3 regions of the Bradyrhizobium sp. B120 genome follow, and region 3 is predicted to be linked to each of the others. Evidence: predicted binding sites of a transcription regulator. Region 3 holds the regulator's gene; each other region holds the start of a gene.
What was found. Region 3 encodes LexA, which represses DNA repair genes until DNA is damaged. Its sites were predicted from a motif close to TGTTCNNNNTGTGTTCNG; they were not measured.
Positions count from the first base shown of each region.

Region 1: ruvC (crossover junction endodeoxyribonuclease RuvC) is a predicted target of LexA. The motif match lies at 1,797-1,814, and genes of this name have one in related genera.
Region 2: ACOIX3_RS06805 (ribonuclease T2 family protein) is a predicted target of LexA. The motif match lies at 2,070-2,087, and genes of this name have one in related genera.

Region 1 is NZ_CP185242.1:1,087,283-1,090,511, forward strand. It holds gene ACOIX3_RS05140 (methyl-accepting chemotaxis protein) at 1-643, opposite strand, end outside; gene ACOIX3_RS05145 (YebC/PmpR family DNA-binding transcriptional regulator) at 880-1,626, shown strand; gene ruvC (crossover junction endodeoxyribonuclease RuvC) at 1,840-2,367, shown strand; gene ruvA (Holliday junction branch migration protein RuvA) at 2,364-2,981, shown strand; gene ruvB (Holliday junction branch migration DNA helicase RuvB) at 3,175-3,229, shown strand, end outside.
Region 2 is NZ_CP185242.1:1,423,406-1,426,634, forward strand. It holds gene ACOIX3_RS06795 (cold-shock protein) at 1-58, opposite strand, end outside; gene ACOIX3_RS06800 (23S rRNA (adenine(2030)-N(6))-methyltransferase RlmJ) at 319-1,179, opposite strand; gene ACOIX3_RS06805 (ribonuclease T2 family protein) at 1,340-1,963, opposite strand; gene ACOIX3_RS06810 (hypothetical protein) at 2,141-2,617, opposite strand; gene ACOIX3_RS06815 (hypothetical protein) at 2,784-3,083, shown strand; gene ACOIX3_RS06820 (DUF3617 domain-containing protein) at 3,127-3,229, shown strand, end outside.
Region 3 is NZ_CP185242.1:4,685,233-4,688,461, reverse strand. It holds gene ACOIX3_RS21425 (hypothetical protein) at 1-217, opposite strand, end outside; gene ACOIX3_RS21420 (hypothetical protein) at 363-791, opposite strand; gene lexA (transcriptional repressor LexA) at 1,048-1,752, opposite strand; gene glp (gephyrin-like molybdotransferase Glp) at 1,996-3,207, opposite strand; gene ACOIX3_RS21405 (HAD family hydrolase) at 3,227-3,229, opposite strand, start outside.

The DNA.
Region 1 (3,229 bases), 3.6 Mb from region 3:
TGGCATCCTTCTGCAGTGCCTCGATCTTGCGCGTGATCTCTTCGGTTGCGCTCTGGGTCTGCACTGCGAGCGCCTTGACCTCGGTGGCGACCACCGCAAAGCCCTTGCCGGCCGCGCCGGCGCGCGCAGCTTCAATGGTCGAGTTGAGCGCGAGCAGCGTGGTCTGCCGCGCGATCTGCGCGATCAGATTGACGACATTGCCGATCGCCGCCGAGGATTCGCGCAAGCGATCGACATTGACCGTTGCCTCGCGCGCCGCTGCTGCGGCATCGTCGGCGAGCTGGCTCGCGCTGCGCACCTGGGCGCCGATGCCTTCGGCGGAGTGGGTGAAACGGTCGGCGGCTTCCGAGAACGTCGTCGCGGTGCTCTGCGCATCGCTGCTGCGGCCGGTCAGTGCGTCGGTGCGGGCGCGGATGGTCGCGAGCTTGGCGGCCGTCGCCTCGGCGCCGTCGGCCACCGAGCCTGCGGCACGCTCGAGCTGGCGGATCATCGCGCCGAGCTCCAGTTCCAGCAATTCCAGGATCTCCCTGGACGAATCCTTGGCCGAATCAGTCTCGGTCGAGGCTTCAGCCGCGGCGGCCACGCTTGGAACCTGCGGCGCAGCCGGCTCCGGCACTTGCTTTCGAAACAAACCGAACGCCATGGGGGCTCTGTGGGGCTGTTGGAAGTTGGCTTGGTAGTTGCCTTGGAAAGTTGCGGCAGGACGGGGTGATCCTCGCATCCGGGCATGAAGTCATGGTTAACAAGTGCCTCATATTCCGGCTTGCGGTAGTATTCCCGCGCCGGACGGCCCCTGCCGACCTTTGATTTTGACCGCCAGGGGCCTATAAGGCCGCGTTTTCCACCCCTGTTCAGATCCTACGCTCGAAGAGACGTCGCATGGCCGGCCATTCCCAATTCAAGAACATCATGCACCGCAAGGGCCGGCAGGATGCCCAGAAGTCGAAGCTTTTCGGCAAGCTGGCCCGCGAAATCACCGTGGCGGCCAAGCTCGGCACCCCGGACCCGGCGATGAATCCGCGGCTGCGCGCCGCCGTGGTCGCCGCCCGCGCCGAGAATATGCCGAAGGACAATATCGACCGTGCCATCAAGAAGGCGATCGGCGGTGAGGGCGAGAACTATGACGAGATCCGCTACGAGGGCTATGGCCCCGGCGGCGTCGCCGTGATCGTCGAGGCGCTGACCGACAACCGCAACCGCGCCGCCTCCGACATCCGCTCCTTCTTCACCAAGTCGGGCGGCAATCTCGGCGAAACCGGTTCGGTCGCCTTCATGTTCGACCGCACCGGCATCATCGAATACGACGCCAAGGTCGCCTCCGACGATGCCATGCTGGATGCCGCGATCGAGGCCGGCGCCGACGACGTGGTCTCGAGCGAAGCCGGTCACGAGGTCTACGCCTCGCAGGACACCTTCCGCGAAGTCGCAAAGGCGCTGGAGGCGAAGTTCGGCGAGCCGCGCAAGGCGGCGCTGACCTGGAAGCCGCAAAACACCGTCGCAGTCGACGACGAGACCGGCGAAAAGCTGCTGAAGCTGATGGACCTGCTCAACGAGCACGACGACGTGCAGAACGTGTACGCCAATTTCGAGGTATCCGACGCGCTGCTCGCGAAGATGGGCGGCTGACGCAGCTCTCGTGTCCCGGACGCGGCGCAGCGCGTAAGCGGTGCGCTGCAGAGCCGGGACCCATGTCTCTGCATGCGAAGAAGATAGATAGGCCCCGGTTCAGCGCCGCATCACTTCGTGCTGCGCCGCGCCCGGGGCACGAACGCCCGCTTTCCCGGGTATGATGGCGGCGTTTGTGTTTCGTTCTCGCAGGCTAGGCGGTATCACTACCCCATGACATCGCAGCCGATTCGCTCTCCCGTCCGCATCATCGGTATCGACCCGGGTCTCCGCCGCACCGGCTGGGGCGTGATCGAGACCGAAGGCAACCGTCTGGTCTATGTCGGCTGCGGTTCGGTCGAGCCGCCGGACGATCTGCCGCTGGCGAGCCGGCTGCTCGCAATCCATGAGGGGCTGGCCGCCGTGCTCGGCGACTACAGGCCGGCGGAGGCGGCGGTCGAGCAGACCTTCGTCAACAAGGACGGCGTTGCCACGCTGAAGCTCGGCCAGGCCCGCGGCGTCGCCATGCTGGCGCCCGCAATGTTCGGTATCTCGGTCGCCGAATACGCGCCGAACCAGGTCAAGAAGACCGTGGTCGGCGCCGGACATGCCGAGAAGAACCAGATCCAGGTGATGCTGAAGATCCTGCTGCCGAAAGCCGAGCCGCCGTCCGCCGACGCCGCCGACGCGCTCGCGATTGCGATCACCCACGCCCATCACCGTCAGAGCATCGCGCTGCGCCTCAGGGTGGCGAACCTATGATCGGCAAGCTCAAGGGCCTGATCGATTCCTACGGCGAGGATTACGTGATCCTCGACGTCGGCGGCGTCGGTTATCAGGTGCATTGCGCGAGCCGCACGTTGCAGGCGCTGCCACAGCCGGGCGGGGCGGCCGTGCTTTCGATCGAGACCTATGTCCGCGAGGACCAGATCAAGCTGTTCGGCTTCCGCTCAGATCTCGAGCGCGAATGGTTTCGTCTGTTGCAGACCGTGCAGGGTGTCGGCGCCAAGGTCGCGCTCGCGGTGCTCAGCACGTTGCCGCCGACCGATCTCGCCAACGCTATCGCGTTGCGCGACAAGGCGGCGGTGGCGCGGACGCCCGGTGTCGGGCCGAAGGTCGCCGAGCGCATCGTCAGCGAATTGAAGGACAAGGCGCCGGGCTTTGCCGATGTCGATCCCGCGGTGGTGCAATTGTCAGGCGCGATCGACAACAATCGCGCGCCACGCCCGGTCACCGACGCGATCTCAGCGTTGGTCAATCTCGGCTACGGCCAGCCGCAGGCCGCCGCCGCCATCGCCGCCGCCTCGCGCAGCGCCGGTGAGAAGGCCGAGACCGCGCAGCTGATCCGGCTGGGGCTTAAGGAATTGTCGAAGTGAACCTGCGCTCGATATCGTGCATCATTCGCGCTGGGCGCGTCACTGCGTTCCCTCCCCCCTTGTGGGGGAGGGTTAGGGAGGGGGGTGCCGCGGCGGCAGTCTTCGTGTGGGCCCCCTTCCCCAACCCCTCCCCACAAGGGGGAGGGGAGCCTAACCACCACCGACGCGGCTTGCGTTGTACTGGTCTGCGAACATGAACACGCCCTCGCGCATCGTTACGCCCGAACGCCGCTCCGACGATGTCGGCG
Region 2 (3,229 bases), 3.3 Mb from region 3:
TGATGAAGCCGTAGCCACGCTCTCCGTTGAAGAACTTGACTGTCCCAGTCATGGCCATCGGGAAACTCCTCCCCCGTATTGCTCCACCGCTACGCGCACGCCGCGTAGCGGTTGACCGACATTCGCTTGTCGGAAGCTTGGCCACCTGAACAGGCCGGCGTCACGCCACCGGTCTGCCTGGATTTTATTTCGGCCTTGTCACTCCGCCGCAACCATTCGCGGAAGCGGAACGTAAAGCCAGTCGTAACAGGATGAGCATAATACGGTTCCGCGCGCGTTGCCTATGCTCAAATAGAACTTTTCAGTGGGTGCTACCGATCAAGGTTTAGGCGTTTCGAGTCTGAAGCGTCCGGCGCCACCTTGACCAAGCGGTCTCTCGAGTTCGGGCAGGATGATCTTCAGCTCGCCCGCCAGCGTCCACGGCGGATTCACTATCAAAAGGCCGGTAGAAACGAGGCCTGCGCCGGTTTCTTGCGGCGCCACACTGAATTCCAAACGCAAGCATTTGCCCGCGGGCCGACTGCTTGCTGTTGCTGCAGCCACGCTGCGCGCGAGCTCGTCGGTAGCTCTCCGGGTTTTTACGGGGTACCACAAAAGATATGTGCCGGTCGGCCACTTCGCGAACGCTTCGGTGAAGGCACTGGCCAGCCGCTCGAACTCGTCCTTCGCTTCGAATGGCGGATCGATCAGCACAAGGCCGCGCCGTTCGTTCGGCGGCACGAATGCAGGCAGTGCCATCCAGCCGTCGAGATCGACGACGCGCGCCTGCGCATCGCGTCGCAATGCATCGATCAATTGCTTGCGCGCCACGGGCTCGATCTCACAGGCCGTCATACGGTCTTGCGGACGCAGCAGCGCCCGCGCGATCAACGGCGAGCCCGGATAGGCTTTCAGTTCGCCTCTCGGGTTGAATGCTCTGACGATGTCGAGATAGGGCGCGACCAGCGGCAATGCCTTGTCGGACAGCCGCGCCTGCATCAGTCGCGCGATGCCGGTCAGCCATTCGCCGCCGCGCTGCGCTTCACTCGACGTCAAATCATAGAGGCCGGCGCCGGCATGGGTGTCGATGACGCGGAACGGCGCCTGCTTCTCCTGCAGGTAGGTGAGCATGCGCACCAGCACGATGTGCTTGATGACGTCGGCAAAGCTGCCGGCATGAAAGGCGTGACGATAGTTCATGCGATGACGCTGCGCTCCAGAGGGTGCGCATGTTGTACTGCGTCATGCCCGGCCTGTCCCGGGCATCGATGCCTTATCTCGCTAGTTTCGTGATGGCGTCCATGGCCGGGACACTCGGCGCGACAACGCGCGTTTGCCCGGCTCTGACGCGGACGGGACTTCAGCCGCCGCGAACCGGCGGCATCAGCACCTGATCGCGGCGGCAGGCGCGGCGATCGATCTCCTCGCAGGAACGGAATTGCAGATCCTTGCTGAGGCAGATCCGCACCTCGCTGAGCCGCTTGCTGTCGCAGGTCACCGAGATCGCGGAGTTGCTGAGCCCCGGATTGGCCTTGATGAACGCCGTCTCCAGCTCGTCGGGCGCGATCGTCTTCGGCTCCGTCAATTGCAGGAATTCCTCGGGGATCTTCACCGCGGCGCGGGCCTTGCGGATGGCTTCGAAATAGGCCCGTTCGCCGAGGCCGGAGCAGGTGCCGTGCTTGTCCCACTCGTTGTAGATCAGCCCGGGCGCCGGCATCAGGTCGAGCATCGAGCTCATGATGTTGCGGGCGAGGCGGGGCGAGGGCCGCTGGCAGTATTCCGGAAAGCCCCGCTCATATTGCGGCCACAGCCCGTGCACCACGAACGAGTATGGCCGTCCGCCGCACTGCGCCTGCGTGCCGCGGCCGTTGTTGCCGCGCTCGCTCGCCGCCTCGCAGAACGAGGGCGACCATGACAGCGACAGCACATAGAAGTCGAACTCGCCGGGCGCATTCTGCCGGCGATCCTGGGCCGAGGCCCCCATCGCACCACACAGAACAAAGGCAATTGAAATCAGAAATCGGGAAATTGTGACCAACCGAGGCATCAAACGCTCCCCTCACGCGACCATTCAGAGCCTAGCAGGCCGCTGGAACATTTCAAGAACAAAAGCCGCCGTCTGGATGGCGGCGGCTTCCGTTTTGACCGAACTGGTCGGAGATCAGGGCCGGGCGGCCTTGCAGGACGGGTTGTATGCCCAGTTGCGATCCAGCCCGGCGACGCACCAGTCGACGCCCTGGTTGGTGCCGGCAAAGCCGCCGTCCTCGATGATCGAATAGTGCACCTTGCGCACCTTGCCGTCGCTCAACACCGCGTCTCCCGAGCAATAGCGGCGCGGAATGTTGTCGGACTGCCAGGGGCGGAACGCGGTTTCGTGGATCCGGCTGAAGCCGGTGATCACGAGCGGCGAATTCCAGAAGGTGGCTTCTTTCTCATGGAATTGATCGCTGATGGTCGCCAGGGCCTTCTCGCAGGGTGCCACATGGCCGTCATAGCGCGGGCCGGACAGCCAGAAATTTAATTCGAACGGATTGGCGGCCTGAGCCGTGCCCCCGAACGCCAGAAGGCCGACCACGAGCGCGGCGCCGAGGCCAAGCGTGTGGCTGAGTTTATTGGGGGAGTTGAACAGGTTGCGCATGGGAATCCACCCGATGATCAGATGTGGCGGACGGTGCCGTGAAGCCCCGGCAAGGTCAAGTGCAGCGCGGCAACACCTGCGGAGAAGTCCACCTCCAGCAGCCGGCTCGTTCTTTCCATGGTCGCCGGCGCACTCTATGTTGGTCGCAAGCGAAATGGAGTCTGCGATGCGAAGGAAATTGGCCGCGTGCCTGGTTGCCGTTTGCGGGATGCTGGCCGTTGGTCCGGCGCGAGCCGACTGGATGCAGCCGGTGCCGCCGTTCAAGGGCAATGATACCGGCGGTATCATCGCCTATACCCTGGCGGCCCAGACCGATGCGCGGCAGCTCGCCGTCGATCACTGCGCTTCCTACGGCAAGGTGGTCAAGTTCCTTGCGATGCAGCGCTACCCGGGTGGCTACATCTCGTTCGCCTGCCGTTGGGTGCCCTACGGTTCGGCCCAGAGGCCGGTGCGCACGCTCTACTGAGCGCACTCCAAATCCTTCGATCGTTCAGCCGGGAGCTCACCGCATGACCCGACAGCTTGCCTTGCTTGGTTCTGCTGTTTGCCTTGTCCTGTCCACCGGTGCCGCGAGCGCCGTCGATCTGCCGATCCGCAAGGCCGGTCTGTGGG
Region 3 (3,229 bases):
CGGGCGAGGGCCCGGTCGGCAGCTCGAACAGGCCGAGATGGTATTCGTCGGAGTCAGGGCCGGCGTCGGGCTTCTTGACGAGGGTGAAGGAAGCCTCGGGGAATTGCTCCCAGACCTTCAGGTCGTCAGCCGTCACCGTCAGCCAGCCGAACCGGAACATGTAGCGGCCCGGCTCCGTGACGCGTCCAGCCTTTTGCCATGTGACCTTGTCGACCACCACGCACGTCCTCCGTGCCCGATGATGCGCCAAGGCGCGTGTCGACGCAATTCTCCAGCTGCGCCCCGGAACCCGGCGTCCGGGGTCGCTCGAAATCGCTTAGGTCATCCGCCGCCGGACAGCTCATTCCGCGGCGACGATGCGTTCAACCCAAAAACAGCGACGCAAATGCGGAGGGCCGCCGCTCCACCACCTTCGGCTTCTGCTCGACCGGCGGATGCAGTGCCGGCAATTGCAGCACGCTGACGCGTTGTCCCTCGACCAGCTGGGTCACCAGCACATGGCTGCCGTCGGGGAATTCGACCGCGTCATGATGGCGATCGGGAACGTCGGGCTCGACTTCGTTGAACACGCCGACGCGGAAGTTCATCGTCTTGGTCCAGATCCAGCGGCTGTCGTAGCGAACGTTCTCGGCGAAAGCGAGCTCGGTGCCCGGCAGCATGCAGACCGCGACAGTGGGATCGGTCTCCGAAGCAAAGCCGCGGGTCGACGTGCCGCGGAAAGTCGTGGTGATCAGCGTCTCTCCAACAATGGCGGGGCGCGACGCCACGGCGTGCAGACTATAGTCACACATCGGATGGCTCCTCTAATCGAGGTAGCGACCCGTGCCTCTCCTTGAGGCATAGGGCCTCTACCAGAGTGGACGATAGCGAACGAGTGTCTCCTCGTTTCTGGGCGATTGTACGACTGGTCGCCCAACGCTCCCGATCACAAACACGCGACGCTGCGTGAGAGGTATCGGAGCGCATCGGGCAAACAGCACGTTGCGCTATCATTCAAGGAACGATCCGATGTGTTGCTCGTTCCCCGCCGCCGCAAGTATTTGAAATTCAGTATTTGCGATAGAGGCCGATCAGCTTGCCCTGGATGCGGACCCGGTTCGGCGGCAGGATGCGCACTTCATAGGCGGTATTGGCCGGCTCCAGCGCGATCGATGCGCCGCGGCGGCGGAAGCGCTTCAGGGTGGCTTCCTCCTCGTCGATCAGCGCCACCACGATGTCGCCGGTGTTGGCGACGTCGTTGCGCTGGATCAGCGCCATGTCGCCGTCGAGGATGCCGGCATCGACCATCGAGTCGCCGCGCACTTCCAGCGCATAGTGCTCGCCGGAGCCGAGCATGTCGGGCGGTACGCTGATGGTGTGGCTGCGGGTCTGCAGCGCCTCGATCGGCGTACCGGCGGCGATCCGGCCCATCACGGGGACCGCGACCGGACGGTTGCCGTCGTCCTCGGCGATCGGCGGCGAGCTGGTGCGCTTGCCGAGGGTGCCTTCGATGACGCTCGGCGTGAAGCCGCGGCGGCCGTTGCCGCCGCCAGCCGAGAGTTCGGGCAGCTTGATGACTTCGATGGCGCGGGCGCGGTTGGGCAGGCGGCGGATGAATCCGCGCTCTTCCAGCGCAGTGATCAGGCGGTGGATTCCGGACTTCGAGCGCAGGTCGAGCGCATCCTTCATCTCGTCGAACGAGGGCGGTACGCCGGCCTCTTTCAGACGTTCATTGATGAAACGCAGAAGTTCGTACTGTTTGCGCGTGAGCATCTCGAGTATTCCCCCGGTTGGTAGCGTCGTTCGATTCCGAGACTCTTCAGGTAGGCCTGCAGGCGGGGCCTGACCTCAGGAGCACGGTGCTCATCACAAGCGCTCCCTCGCGGCCTCCCATTTGTACACACCAGTACTCGAAACAAATCATGAACGGACACTATATGTTCGATATGTGTTCCGCAACCACTTAATTTCCGGTGAACGCATCCGGCGAGCGCTCAAGCGATGCGGTCTGCGCCGTCACTCGGGCAGTGTCAGGATCTCGCATTCGCTGCCTTTGACGGCGGCAGGCGCAAACGGCGGACGCACGAGAAGTGCCCGTGCCGCAGCGAGATTCCCGAGCAGCGACGAGTCCTGCTGTGTGACCGGCGTTGCGATCAGCGTGCCGTCCTCGCGCGCCTCGATGCGTGCGCGCAGATAGTCCTCGCGCTGGTCGTTGGCGGCGAGGTCGCGGCCGAGCAATGCGCTCTCGCGGCGATGACGAACAGCTTTTCGGCCGCTCAGTGCCCGAATCAACGGCACCAGAAACAGGAAGGCGCAGACATAGGAGGACACCGGATTGCCGGGCAGGCCGATCACCCGCATTGCGCCGAGCCGGCCATGCATCATCGGCTTGCCGGGTCGCATCGCAATCCGCCAGAACGCCATCTGAACGCCCTCGGCCTCCAGCGACTGCTTGACCAGGTCGTGGTCGCCGACCGAGGCGCCGCCGGTCGTGATCAGGATGTCGGCACCGGTCTCGCGCGCCCGGCGGATGCCGGCGGTGGTGGCTTCCACCGTGTCGGCGGCAACCCCGAGATCGACGGTCTCGGCGCCCTCGGCGCGCGCCAGTGCCCGCAGCGCGTAACCGTTGGAATAGACGATCTGGCCGGGCCCGGGCGTCGCGCCCGGCATCACCAGCTCGTCGCCGGTCGCCAGCACCGCGACCTTCGGACGACGGTGCACCGCGAGGTCCGGATAGTTCATGGCGGCCGCCAGTGACAGCGCGCGATCGGAGAGGCGGCTGCCGGCGGCGAGCAGCACGTCGCCTTCACGGAAGTCGACGCCGGCCGGGCGGATGTGCCGTCCGGCGGCAGCTGGCTCGGTGATCGTGATGTGGTCGCCGTCGACGGCGGTGTCTTCCTGGATGATGACGGCGTCGGCGCCATTAGGGATCACGCCGCCGGTGAAGATCCGCACCGCTTCGCCGGCGCCGACCGTGCGCTCGAACGGCCGGCCGGCGGCGACTTCGCCGATCACCTTGAGCCGGACCGTCAGATCACCGGCGTCGGCCGCGCGCACGGCATAGCCGTCCATCGCCGACATCGGCTGCGGCGGCTGGGTGCGCAGCGCGGCGAGGTCGCGCGCCAGGGTGCGGTGGTAGGCGGCATCGAGCGCCACCATCTCCTCCGGCAGCGGTTCGGCGCCGGCGAGGACGGCGGACAGGGCATCGGCAACCGGCATCAGGGCCACGCTCGGAGCTCCTTCAATCCTA